3 regions of the Dermacoccus sp. 147Ba genome follow, and region 2 is predicted to be linked to each of the others. Evidence: riboswitches for the same ligand, from Rfam matches in the RefSeq annotation. Region 2 holds a riboswitch; each other region holds the start of a gene.

Region 1 (4,219 bases), on a different contig from region 2:
CATCCACACGGGCACGTCGAGCATGCACGTGTCGGCGCGAGTGCGCTCGGGCAACCCGCGCACGGGCGAACTGAACCTCACGACCGAGTGCACGATGGTGCTTGTCGGCCTTGACAACGACGGCGACAAGCGGGCCGTGCCGCCTTGGGTGCCAACGCTTTCCGAGGACGTCGCGCTCGACACGGACGCGCAGACGATGGTCGAGATCCGCGCGAGGCTACTGCGCCCCATCCCACTCGAAGTGCCGCCGCTCGTCGACTGACGCGCGCCGTTCACGCGGTTGCTCCGCGAGTTCGGAATCCTCTCGGACACGCCTGCGTTGAACACAGCGACTCCAGTGAAAGGAACGCCCCATGTGGTTCACCCGTCAGGATTCCGCCCCGGTCGACGTCGCTGCCGTGCACGACGTTCTCGGCACGCCACTGCTCGGCGGGTGGCCGGACAAGACCGAGACGCTGTACGTCGCGATGGGATGTTTCTGGGGTGCGGAGCGCATCTTCTGGCAGATCCCGGGGGTCGTCTCGACGGCCGTCGGCTACATGGGTGGCGACCGTGAGAACCCCTCGTACGAGGACGTCTGCACGGGCACGACGGGCCACACCGAGGCCGTCCAGATCGCGTACGACCCGGAGAAGGTCTCCCCGGCCCAGCTGCTCAAGGCGTTCTGGGAGAACCATGACCCGACGACGGCCAACCGTCAGGGCAATGACATCGGCACGCAGTACCGCTCTGCGGTCTACTGGACGACGCCCCAGCAGGAGACCGCTACGCGTCGCACCGCGGAAGCGTTCCAGGATGCGCTGACCGACGCGGGCCGCGGCGCCATCACGACGGAGATGAAGCCCGCCGACGAAGCCGGAAAGTTCTGGCCGGCCGAGGGCTACCACCAGCAGTACCTCGCGAAAAATCCAGGCGGGTACTGCAATCACGGCTACAAGGGCGTGACGTGCCCGGTCGGCGTGGCCGACCTCCCCGCGCAGACCGACGTTCTTCCGCCGAGCAAATAAGCGCGAGCTCGGGGTACCTCGACCCCGTGGAGTCCACGCTCCGCCCCTAGTGACTCCAGCCCACGGGGAGAGCACGGCGTCAGCGCATCTCTCCACTGGGCAGACTTTCCTGCCGTTGGGTCGAGGCGGCGACTACCCAACCGCAGGAAACTCGGCCCAGCGGTGACACAGAGTGGCCCAGATCACTTGATTTGACGGGCTTCTCGCGGCGCCTCTAATGTAATGCCTGTCAAGAGATCCGATGCAAAGCCCTGGCTGGTCGGACGGCAACCCTCACGAACGTGGCGGGGTGCTCCAGGTGATGACACGGCCGCGTCAACCGCGCGGCAAGCACGTTCCGCACCCGGAACACATCCCTTTCGAGGGCTTCGTACCGGTGCGCCCGATCCCGGGAGATCACATGCAGCACACGCATCGCCCCACCCAGGCCCCCACCGCGCGACCGCACACGCACGACGCCGCGTTCGCGCGCCCCAAGCACTGACCGCACCCATCGTCGGGCGGTCGTCGCCGCCCACCCCACCGGCGCCTCGCACGCCCCTTCGAGGAAGGCATCACCATGTCCGAGAACACCAACTCCACCACCCCCGGAGCCAGCCCGGCCGTCCAGGCCCTGCCCGAAAAGCCGAAGAGCAACGGCCCCAAGTACGCGGCCATCGGCGCAGGCGTCCTCGTCGTCGCGCTCGCCGCAGGCTTCGGCATCAAGGCCTTCACGGGTAGCGACGACGAGAAGCTGACGAAGATCACCGTCGGTACCACCGAAGCGTCCGACCCGTACTGGACCGAACTGGTCAAGGTCGGCAAGAAGAAGTACGGCCTCGACATCCAGCCGGTCAACTTCACCGACTACACGCAGGCCAACCCGGCGCTCTCCCAGGGCCAGGTCGACGTCAACCAGTTCCAGCACCTGCAGTTCCTCGCCGACTACAACGCCGCGAAGAACGACACCCTGACGCCGGTCGGCTCCACCTACATCGTGCCGCTGTCGCTGTACTCGAAGAAGCACACCACGGTGAACGAGTTCGCCGACGGCGGCAAGGTCGCCATCCCGAACGACGCGACGAACCAGGCACGCGCCCTCCTGCTCCTGCAGAGCGCCGGTCTGCTCACGCTCAAGGGCGGGGGCAACTCCCTGTCGACGCCCGCCGAGATCGACGCCGCGAAGTCGAAGGTCGGCGTCACGCCCGTCGACGCTGCCCAGACCGCAGCCGCCCTGCCCTCCGTCGAGGGCGCCGTGGTCAACAACAACTTCGCCGCCGACGCGAACCTCGACCCGAGCAAGGCGCTGTTCAAGGACGACCCCAAGGCGAAGTCCTCGGAGCCGTACATCAACGTCATCGTGGCCCGCAAGAAGGACGCCGACAACCCGACGTACGCGAAGTTCGTCCAGGCGTACCACGAGAAGTCGGTGCAGGACCTCATCTCCAAGCGCACCAAGGGAACCCAGTACGAGGTGAAGCGTTCCGTCGCGGACGTGCGCGGCATCCTCACCCGCATCGAGTCGCAGATCAAGGCCAAGAAGTGACCCCCACTCCCCCGGCCCGACCCGAGAACGCGCCGGCGGTCCGGCTGCGCGGCGTGAGCAAGACCTTCGTGCGCGGCAAGAAGAACGTCACCGCGCTGCAGGAGATCGACCTCGACGTCGCTACCGGCCGCGTCCTCGCCGTCATCGGGTTCTCCGGTGCAGGCAAGAGCACCCTCGTGCGGCTCATCAACGCGCTCGAGACCCCGACGACCGGCTCCGTCGAGGTCGACGGCGTCGATCTGGCGGGTCTGGGAGCAAAGCAGATCCGAGCTCTGCGGGCCCGCATCGGCATGGTGTTCCAGCAGTTCAATCTCATCCGCTCGCGCACGGTGTACGCCAACGTCGCCTATCCGCTCGAGGTCGCCGGTTGGGACAAGGACAAGCAGGAGGCGCGAGTCACCGAACTGCTCCACTTCGTCGGTCTGACGGAGAAGGCCTGGGCCTATCCTGACGAGCTGTCCGGCGGCCAGAAGCAGCGCGTCGGCATCGCCCGCGCCCTGGCCACGAACCCGGAGATCCTGCTCGCCGACGAGTCGACCTCCGCCCTCGACCCCGACACGACGAAGGACGTCCTCGCCCTCCTGCGCCGCGTCAACGATGAGCTCGGCGTGACGATCGTCGTCATCACGCACGAGATGGACGTCGTGCGTGAACTGGCCGACGACGTCGTGGTCCTCGAACACGGCCGCCTCGTCGAATCCGGGCCGACCGAGCAGGTGCTCGGCGCACCGACATCGTCAGCCACGCGGCGGCTCGTCGACGCGACGCTGCGCAACGTGCCCGACGCCCGCGAGATCGCGCGGCTGCGCGAGAGGGTGAGCGGACGCCTCGTCACGGCAACCGTCCACGACTCCGCTGGATTCGGAAGGGTTCTCGCCTCCACCGGCGCCCGCGGTGTCGAACCGGAGATCGTCCACGGTGGCCTCACGCCCCTCAAGGAAGCGAACCTCACGACGTTGACCCTGGCCCTGCGCGGTGACGACGTCACCGTCACGCAGGTGCTGACCGACCTCGCCCAGGTCGCCACCGTCCACGAACTCGAGGAGGCCACGGCATGAAGGTCATCACTGCGGACACGGACTGGAGCGCACTGCGCCCCGTGCTGTGGGAGTCGGTCGGGCAGACCCTCCTCATGGTCAGCGCCACCATCGTCCTCGGCGGTCTGTTCGGGCTCGTGCTCGGCGTGCTGCTCAACACGACGCGCCGCGGCGGCATCATGGCCAACCCGACGGTTCACACGATCCTCAACGTGCTCGTCAACATCATCCGGCCGATCCCGTTCATCATCTTCGCGGCCGCGCTCGGTCCGCTGACGCTGAAGGTCACCGGCTCGACGATCGGTACCGCGTCGATGATCTTCCCGCTGACGCTCGCCGCAACGTTCGGCATCAGTCGCATCGTCGAACAGAACCTCGTGAGTGTCGACCCGGGCGTCATCGAGGCGGCTCAGGCGATGGGCGCGAGCCCGTGGCGGATCATCCGCACCGTTCTCATCCCCGAGGCGCTCGCGCCGCTCATCCTCGGGTACACCTTCGCGCTCGTCGCCGTCATCGACATGACCGCGGTCGTCGGCGCGATGGGCGGCGGCGGTCTCGGCAACTTCGCGCTGGCGTACGGCTACCAGCGCTACCAGTGGGCCGTGACGTGGGCAGCCGTCGTCATCATCATCGTGTTCGTGCAGATCGCG
Region 2 (4,219 bases):
GGCGCCGATGCCACGCAGGTTCTCAAGGGCATGGGTGCGTTCAGCGGCGGTGTCGCGACGAATGTTGCGACCCGTCGTCTGCCCCCGGCGGCGCTCGCGGTCGTCAACAAGTCCGTCGCGTTCCGCCTGGGCACGCAGGTCGGGCGCAAGTTCCTCTCGCGCATCCCGCGCGTCATCCCGGTTGCGGGTGGCTTCATCGGTGCGGGGCTCGACGTCATGCTCCTGCGCAAGATCGCCGACGCGGCGCGCAAGGACTTCATCGCGGCCGTGCCGCCCACGGCCTGACGCTCCGCCGATCGTGACGACGCCCGCGCCCGCGGAATGCACCGCGTGGCGTCGGCGTTGTCGCTTTGTTCACCTGAACGCTCGTCAACCGGAGGCACTTCGATGGCACGTCCCACCTCGCTCGGTCGCCGCGTCACCCGACTCGCCGGCCTGAAATCCCTCGCTGCTGCAGTGACGGCGGCGTCCGCCGCCGGAGGTCCCTCGCTCACGACCCGCCTCAGCGCACTTCCGCGCCTGGCTCGCGCTGTGCGCTCCGGTTCGTACCGGGGCGTGAGCACCGCGCAGCTCGCGCTGCTCACGGCTGCTGCGGCCTACGTCGCCTCGCCGGTCGATCTGCTGCCCGAGGCGCTCCTGGGAGTCGTGGGTCTTGCGGACGACGCCGCCGTCCTCACGTGGCTGGCGAGCTCGCTCGTGCACGTCACCGACGACTTCCTCGACTGGGAGAAGCGCACAGGTGTGACGCTGGCGGGGGAGCGCGTGCGCTGAGGACGCCCTTGTCCACAGGCGCCAGCGCCTCGCACTGGTCGTGAGAAGTGTGGTCATGGCTTCGTGAAGCCATGACCACACTTCATCTCTCGGGCATGGGCCCGCTGCTCGCCCTCATGCCGTACGAGTTCGGCTTCGCTCCGACGGCGTCCCTCGTCGTCACGTTCATGGACGGCGGGCGAGTTTCGGGGGCTGCCCGCTTCGACGAAGCCGTCGTCACCCCGGAGCACGTTCACCACGTGCGCGATCGCGTCGTCGAGGCGTCGAATCGTCTCGGCACGAGTGGCGTCGTCGTCACGGCCTACCAGTGCAGTCCCGGCGTCGATCTCGACCTGGTCACGCGGGCTCTCGCACCGGCCGTCGAGGTGGAGCACGCCCTCGTCGTGGCCCCTGACGTCTGGTGGGCAACGACGTGCACCAAAGGCTGTTGTGACGGTGCACTGGCCCCAGTGCCGACTGCCGCCGATGTGCCCTCCCTCGCATCGGCCCTCGAGGGACGCCTCGAACCGGCGTCATCGCGTGACGAAGCCGTGGCCGCCCTCCACGCGGTTTCGCCACTGGCCCAACGGGCCGTCGCCGACCTGCTCGTCGGGCTACCGGGCGAGACCGGCCGGGTGCGCGCGGCCTGGCGTGAGGTGGCCTCAGGCTCCGGGCACCCCCACAGCACTCGCGAGCGTGAGGCTCTGGCACTCGTCGTCGACGCCATGCCCGATCCACTCCTGCGCGACGAGATGGTGTGGAGCGTCGTGCCCGAACTGGCCGCGGGAGCCCGTACCACGCGGCAGTGCTGGTCCGAGCCGGTGAGTTCGCAGCGCCTGTTGGAGATCCTCGTCGCCGTGCCCGAGCCGGCGCGAGCCCATTGGCTGTGTCTCGTGGCACTCGCGCGCTGGCGGGAAGGGGAGCGGCCCAGCGCTGTGCTCGCCGCCGCCGAGGCCCAGGAACGGGGCGCGCGCCTACCTCTCGTCGACCTCGTCGTGAGGATGACCTCCTCCGGCATGGCGTACGAGGACTTCCTGCGGCCGGCGAGGCCGAATCGTGCGGCGCGGCGCCGTCGCTGACGTCGTGGCGACGAGGCGAGAGAGTGCGGGCAGCCACCGGGCCGGCGCTTCACATCGTGGACATCAGCAGGGGCCTTCCTGGCGCATTCGCTGCACTCGCCCTAGTCTCAAAGCGTCAAGAGTCTCAGTCACACAAGCCCCGGCTGACTGAGCGGCAACCCTCCACCGCGGTGGGGTGCCCCGGGTGACGACAGGGCCGTGAACGCTGCGGCAAGCGCGGACTCGCCAGTCGCTTCGGCGAGTCCTTCGAGGAGGACACATGGCGAGCTCTCATTCAGCGCACGTCGCACCGGCCGCTACGCGTCCTGTGCAGGCGCCGAGTGGGTTCAACGCGCAGGCACGAGCCGTCGCTCTGGGAGACGTCGTTCTCGAAAGTGGCCGCACGCTGCCGGATGTCGTCATGACCTACGAGTGCTGGGGCGAGTTGAACGACGACGCGTCGAACGTCGTCCTCGTCGAGCACGCGCTCACGGGTGATTCGCACGTCGTCGGCGATACTGGCGACGGGCAGCCCACCCCGGGTTGGTGGCCAGGAATCATCGGCCCCGGCGCAGCACTGGACACCGACGAGTACTTCGTCGTCGCCATCAACGTTCTCGGTGGATGCCGTGGCAGTACCGGCCCCATCTCGCTCGCTCCGGACGGCGAGCCCTGGGGCGGACGTTTCCCGCAGGTGACCGTCCGAGACCAGGTCCGCGCCGAGGCGGCGTGCCTCGAAGCGCTCGGTGTGCGACGTCTGCACGCCGTCATCGGAGGCTCCTTCGGGGGGATGCGCACGGCCGAGTGGGTCGCGGGGTTCCCGGACCGCGTCGAGCGGGCATTGGTCGTGGCGAGCAGTGGCTGCGCGACCGCGGACCAGATTGCCTGGGGTCACACCCAGGTCGTCGCCATCACGTCCGACCCGGAATTCCGCGACGGCGACTACCTGCGTCACGGCACGTTTCCCACGAACGGCCTCGCCTTGGCCCGCCAGATCGCTCACGCCTCGTATCGCAGCGCAAGCGAGTTCGAGGCACGGTTCGGCGCCGAGCCCCAGCCAGGTGAGGACCCGCTCGAGGGCGGTCGCTTCAGCGTCGAGGGCTACCTCGACCACCACGGGGCCAAACTCGCGCGACGCTTCGACCCGCTGGCCTACGTGCGCCTGACGCAGGCCATGGCGACCCACGACATCGGGCGAGGACGCGGCGGGCTCGACGCGGTGCTGGAGGCGTACGAAGGAGAACTCCTCGTGGCCGCAGTCGACTCCGATCGACTCTTTCCCGTGAGCGCATCGACGCGGATGGTGCGCGCCTACGGTCGCGGACGACTGCGCATGATCCACTCGCCCTACGGCCACGACGGATTCCTCATCGAGGCCGACCAGATCGCGTCGCTCGTGCATGAACTCGTCCAGCGACCGTTGCGCGGAACACCGCGGCTCGTGCGCGGCGTCGCATGAGTGGCCCACCGCAGGGGCCTCGGGTAGCGTGACGGCAGATTCCGAATTTCGCGAGTGAGGTCGCCATGTCCGTCATCGTCAGTTTCGCGCCCGGCCCCGAGGGCGAAGCCGCCCTCGCCGAGGCAGCTCGCCAGTCGAAGGATCTGGGTCGCCCGCTCATCGTGGTGTGCACGGTGCCCTCGGACGAGGCTCGCACCGCGGCCCGCAAGGCGGCCGAGGAGTACACCGGCGCACAGGTCGTCGATGTGCAGGACGGCGCCGACGCCGTGGAATCCATCCTCGAGGAGATTTCCCGAGTGCAGCCCGCCCTGCTCGTCATCGGGCTGCGCAGGCGCACCCCTGTCGGCAAGTTGATCCTGGGCACGAGTGCTCAGCGCTTGTTGCTCGACGCCCCGTGCCCCGTGCTCGCCGTCAAGCCCTGAGGCTCCCGAACGGCCTTCAGTTGCTGAGATGGCGGCCGATCCGGGGCAGGGAATGAACGTCAATCGAAGCTCGTTGAACCCCGTGATTCTGCGGTTTCGTCCGTCGAGTTTTATAATGGGTGAAGAAGCGGTCACCACCCGGAGCGCCAAGCGCGGGGTTTCGTGATCGCACTCCTCGTTCCGGTGTCGCTTCGATCGTCGCTGCCCTGCGGCCGACGACGGCGACGCATTACTTTCGGAAGGTAGTTGGTGACGACAGTGTCGAAGACCACGCAGCCCCCCGCACTTCCCGCGGATGTCGACCACCCGGCTCTGGCAGCTCTGTTCGAATCGGGTCGTGAGACGGGCTCGGTGGACAGCGTCGCATTGAAGGACGCGATCGAAGAGGCACAGGTGTCGTCCGCCAAGCAGAAGTCCGTGTTGAAGGCGCTGGCCGCCGAGAACATCGAGGTCGTCCTCGACCAGGCCCACGCCGAGCAGGCCGTGGCCACCACAGCCGGACGTCGTAAGACGGCCGCGAAGAAGACGAC
Region 3 (4,219 bases), on a different contig from region 2:
GACGGCGAACATGGCCGCCCAACCGCCGACCGGGCCGAGCGTGTCACGGGCCATCTGGCCGAGGCTGCGACCGCCGCGGCGCGTGGAGATGGCGAGCACCATGTAGTCCTGCACGGCGCCCGCGAAGATCACACCGAAGATGATCCAAAGCGTGCCCGGCAGGTAACCCATCTGCGCGGCGAGCACGGGGCCGACGAGCGGGCCGGCGCCGGCGATGGCGGCGAAGTGGTGACCGAACAGCACGCGCCGGTCGGTGGGCAGGAAATCCTGGCCGTTCTCGAACTGCTCGGCCGGGGTGGCGAGATCGTCGCGCGGACGGATGACCTTGTACTGGATGAGGCGGCTGTACAGCATGTAGCCGATGACGTAGCTGCCGACGGCAGCCATGACGAACCAGATCGAGTTGACGTGCTCGCCGCGGACGAACGCAACCATCGTCCAACCGATGGCGGCGATGACGGCCGCGACGGCGATGACGATCTTCTGACGTCCCGTGATCTGGCGGGGTAGGTCGACCGCGACCGGGGGCGTGTTCCCGTCGCGCTCGGGGGTTTTGGTGCTCGACGCGGGCACGAAGACCTCCCTTTTCGTGTGAGTGTGAGCAGGGACACGTTATGCCGTGTCGGGTAGGTCACAGGGTTTTGACACCGCGAGTGGAGGTCACACCTTCATCACGAATTTGGACGAGCGTCACGCAGTGGGGCCGGTGGGGCGCGGCCCGTCGCCGAACCAGTAGCGACGGCTGTCTTCACGAACGTCCTCGAGCTGCCCGCCGCAGGCCTCGATGACGGCGCGCGAGGCGCCGTTCGTCTGCGCGCAGCAGACGAGCACGGGGGCGATGTCGAGCGCGGCGGCTTCGGCGAGCCCGAGCTTCAGAGCCTCCTTCGCGATGCCGCGTCCGCGAGCGGCCGGCCGCACGGAGTAGCCGATGTGGCCGCCGAGTTCGTAGAGGAACTCGTTGAGCGCGTGACGCAGGGCGAGGTGACCGACGAGGGCGCCGTCGTCGACGATCCAGAAGTAGGAGCAGTGGACGAGGCCGGTGTGCGGCGGCCACATCGTGTTGCCCTGGCGGGCGCAGTCTTCGACGTAGGCGGCAAAGCCGTCGGAGGTGATGTCGACGTCGGTGCCCGCGAAGAAGCCCGAGCCGTCCATGCCGCCCGCGCACACCCAGTGGTCGCCGCGCGAGTCGGTGGTGGCGTCGCGAAACTCGCGCAGCATGGCCGACCAGTCGTCGTAGCGCGCGGCGTCGGGGGCGATGAGTTCGATCATGTCGGTCATCTCATCACCCCCGACGGTGGAGCGTCGATCAGTTTTCGTTGCGCTTACTGAGCGCGCAGGCCGTCGACGCCGCGGGGCTCGTCGCCGCGCACGGTGACGCGGTGCATGACGCGGGTGTTCGTGTAGTCGCGGTTGGCGTAGTGGGAGGTGGCGCGGTTGTCCCAGAGGCCGACGTCGCCGGGCGCCCAGCGGTGACGGATCGTGTGCTCGGGCTGCGTGAGGTGGGCGTAGAGGGCGTCGAGGATGGCACGCGATTCGGCTTCGGAGACGTCGCTGACGTGGGACGTGAAGCCGGGGTTGACGAAGAGGCCGCGGCGGCCGGTCTCGGGGTGGACGCGGACGACGGGGTGCTCGACGGCGGGCAGTTCGGTGACGATCTCGCCCTCCCACTCGTGGCCGCCGTTCTTCTTGAGGAAGGCGCCCCACTCGCGGTTGCCGTCGTGGACGGCGAGCAGCTGGTCGGCGAGCGCCTTGAAGGGTGCGGAGAGGGAGTCGTAGGCGGCCTGGCTGTCGGCCCAGGACGTGTCGCCGCCGTAGGGCGGGAGCGTCACGGCGCGGAGGATGCTGATGGCCGGCGGCCGCTTCATGAACGTGACGTCGGTGTGCCAGACATCGGAGAAGGAGAACTCGGGGTCGCTCGAATCGATGTTGTAGATCTCGCTGCGCTCGTGGTTGCCGGCGACAGGGTGGCCGGGCGTCAGGTCGCCGAGGAGGTTGCCGAGGCGCACCTGGGCGTCGTCGTCGAAGCCGTGCTGATCGCGGAAAAAGAGCACCTTGTGGGCGAGCAGGGCGCGGCGGATGTCGAAGGCCGCGATCTCGTCGATGGACGCCAGGTCGATGCCGTGGATGACGGCGCCCAGGGCCGGGCCGAGGCGCTCGATGCGCAGGCCGGGCGTCGTGGCGGGAGCGTGGGTGGCGAGAAGTGTCATGACAGCCTCTTTGGTTCGATGCGCTTGCGCAGACGCCGGGCGGCGTTGCGCCAGGTCGTTACTCGGGGCACCCCACCGCAGTGGAGGGTTGCCGTCCGGCCAGCCGAGACTTGTCGCCGGAACTCGTGACCCACTCATAACTTAAGCGCAGGCTTCGCAGAACGAACAGTTATTGGTTGGTGAGTGTCCGCATCGCGGGATCTAACGGAAGGTCGTGCTGTTGTCGCGGGCAACCTGGACACCCGCAGTCGATCGCCTTCCGATCGTCGCTCACTAGGGAGCTCCGACGAGGGGCCCCTACCGGCGACGACTCCCACTTCAACGCTTCGATCCTGGCGCACCCCCGCCAACGATCCGAACGGCCGCCTTTGGCACTCCGTACCCGCGGCCGGGCAGAACCGCTCGCTTCGCTTTCGATGGCCTTCCATGGCCAGCCAAGCGCAAGCACTCCCTGCACCGCGACATCCGTGAAAGCGCGGCAACCGCGCTCACAATGGCCACACCGCAACGAACCTTGCCTGGCTCACAGCCCCTATCCGCGAGGTGTGCCTCCTTCTCGCCCGGCATCTCTAGCCAAAGGCGAGGGCCGGAGACCTTCCAGGCCTGGCCCATCACACGGTTCCATCCGCAATGACACCCCTAAAGCCCCGAGCTGTTCGAGTGCAGGAGTGCCCGTCAAACTTTTCACCTGCCAGAGCGCAACTGACACTCTCATCCTGGATCTTGCCGGTCACTTTCATGGCTGCGACTTAACCTTCAAGAAAGGGAGGGAGTCGACAATTTTCATCGTTCCGAGGCTCACTGTGACGATGCGGGCTAGGAGGTCGATGATGTACCGCGGGTCGCCGACTTCCTTCGACCAGTCGTTCGGGTCGTTGACGATGCCCGAGGCCTTGTCCGTCTTGATGTAGTAGCGATCAATGATCCACTCGATCGCCGAACGTGAGCCCAGCATGTAGCGGTACGCCTCCTGCGGGATGCCCGCGAGGGTGATACGCGAGTTGTAGTGGATCGTCGCGCGGTCGTGGCGCTCACCCGCGGCCTTCTGTTCGGGCGACGGCTTCCCGAAGCGCATCTTCTTGTCGCCGACGGCGTAGAACGCGTACGGGTCCTGACCGCCGGCAGGCTGCGCGCCGAGGCCCGGGAGTGGATACGGCTCCACGGTCTCGTATCCGAGGTGCAGCTCCGAGAGCTTGCGCCCTGCGTCGATGAACGGCTGCGCTTCTTCGACGAGCGGGATACGCGGCAGCACCTTCTTCAAGTCCGCCGCGTACGTCTCGCGGTAGTCGGGCGAGTGCAGCAGCCCGTAGACGTAGAAGAAGATGTCGTCCTTCGTGATCGAGGTTCCGTACGCCGCCTGGAACCTCGTCAGCGCCTCATCGGTGATGTTGTCGATGCGGCGGTATCCGTCGACGACGTCGTGTGCGGCTGAGGTGCCGAGCGACAGCATGCCTTCGTCAGCATCGACCTTCTCGTAGCGGTACCGGGGCACGAACTGGGTCGCATAACCGAACAACGCTGTGTCGGGGACGCAATCGAGCATCTGGACTGCGGGAAGAGCAACGTCCCGCGGGCCCATCGTCACGATTCCCAAATTGTCAACATTGGGAACTGGGAAGGAAACTGGGAGGATTCCTGGACGGTGTAACCAGTCGGGGTCGATCACCAGATTGGCCTTTTCGAAGGGGCGGTACATCGCGTGCCCTAGGCGGCCGGGGTCGAATCCGATGCGTTGTCCGCGGGCCAAACGCGATTCAAGAGAAGAGGACCACTTGATTCTGGCCGGGTCGTAGGACCGCTCGCCAGCGAGGGCTTCTTCATACGTCTGGACGGCACGGCGCATGGCAAGCGCAATGCGCTTTCTGCCCGCGTTATAGACCCAAGCGTCCCGGTTGCTCTGAACACCTGGCCTTCCGACCTGAAAGATTCCTCGCGGACCCTGGTCCGCCGCAAGGGGCAGGAACGCCTCAAAGTCGTCGCGGCGCTGGTTGAGCCAGTCGCCATGCGCGTTC

Evidence for each region. Region 2 has a riboswitch for S-adenosylmethionine ahead of EVU97_RS01805 (homoserine O-acetyltransferase). Riboswitches for the same ligand answer to the same signal wherever they lie in the genome.
Region 1: linked by a shared signal. The riboswitch ahead of EVU97_RS14640 (MetQ/NlpA family ABC transporter substrate-binding protein) and the one ahead of EVU97_RS01805 (homoserine O-acetyltransferase) in region 2 are both predicted to bind S-adenosylmethionine.
Region 3: linked by a shared signal. The riboswitch ahead of EVU97_RS12180 (TauD/TfdA family dioxygenase) and the one ahead of EVU97_RS01805 (homoserine O-acetyltransferase) in region 2 are both predicted to bind S-adenosylmethionine.

Annotation. Positions count from the first base shown of each region.
Region 1 is NZ_SEHL01000018.1:5,526-9,744, reverse strand. It holds gene EVU97_RS14650 (acyl-CoA thioesterase) at 1-262, shown strand, start outside; gene msrA (peptide-methionine (S)-S-oxide reductase MsrA) at 354-1,007, shown strand; SAM riboswitch class IV at 1,235-1,346, shown strand; gene EVU97_RS14640 (MetQ/NlpA family ABC transporter substrate-binding protein) at 1,567-2,532, shown strand; gene EVU97_RS14635 (methionine ABC transporter ATP-binding protein) at 2,529-3,590, shown strand; gene EVU97_RS14630 (methionine ABC transporter permease) at 3,587-4,219, shown strand, end outside.
Region 2 is NZ_SEHL01000001.1:397,788-402,006, forward strand. It holds gene EVU97_RS01790 (EcsC family protein) at 1-285, shown strand, start outside; gene EVU97_RS01795 (YkvA family protein) at 388-771, shown strand; gene EVU97_RS01800 (DUF4192 family protein) at 843-1,829, shown strand; SAM riboswitch class IV at 1,943-2,052, shown strand; gene EVU97_RS01805 (homoserine O-acetyltransferase) at 2,089-3,267, shown strand; gene EVU97_RS01810 (universal stress protein) at 3,333-3,689, shown strand; gene EVU97_RS01815 (RNA polymerase sigma factor) at 3,948-4,219, shown strand, end outside.
Region 3 is NZ_SEHL01000009.1:85,227-89,445, reverse strand. It holds gene EVU97_RS12190 (carbon starvation CstA family protein) at 1-573, opposite strand, end outside; gene EVU97_RS12185 (GNAT family N-acetyltransferase) at 691-1,278, opposite strand; gene EVU97_RS12180 (TauD/TfdA family dioxygenase) at 1,323-2,207, opposite strand; SAM riboswitch class IV at 2,223-2,338, opposite strand; gene EVU97_RS12175 (type ISP restriction/modification enzyme) at 2,944-4,219, opposite strand, start outside.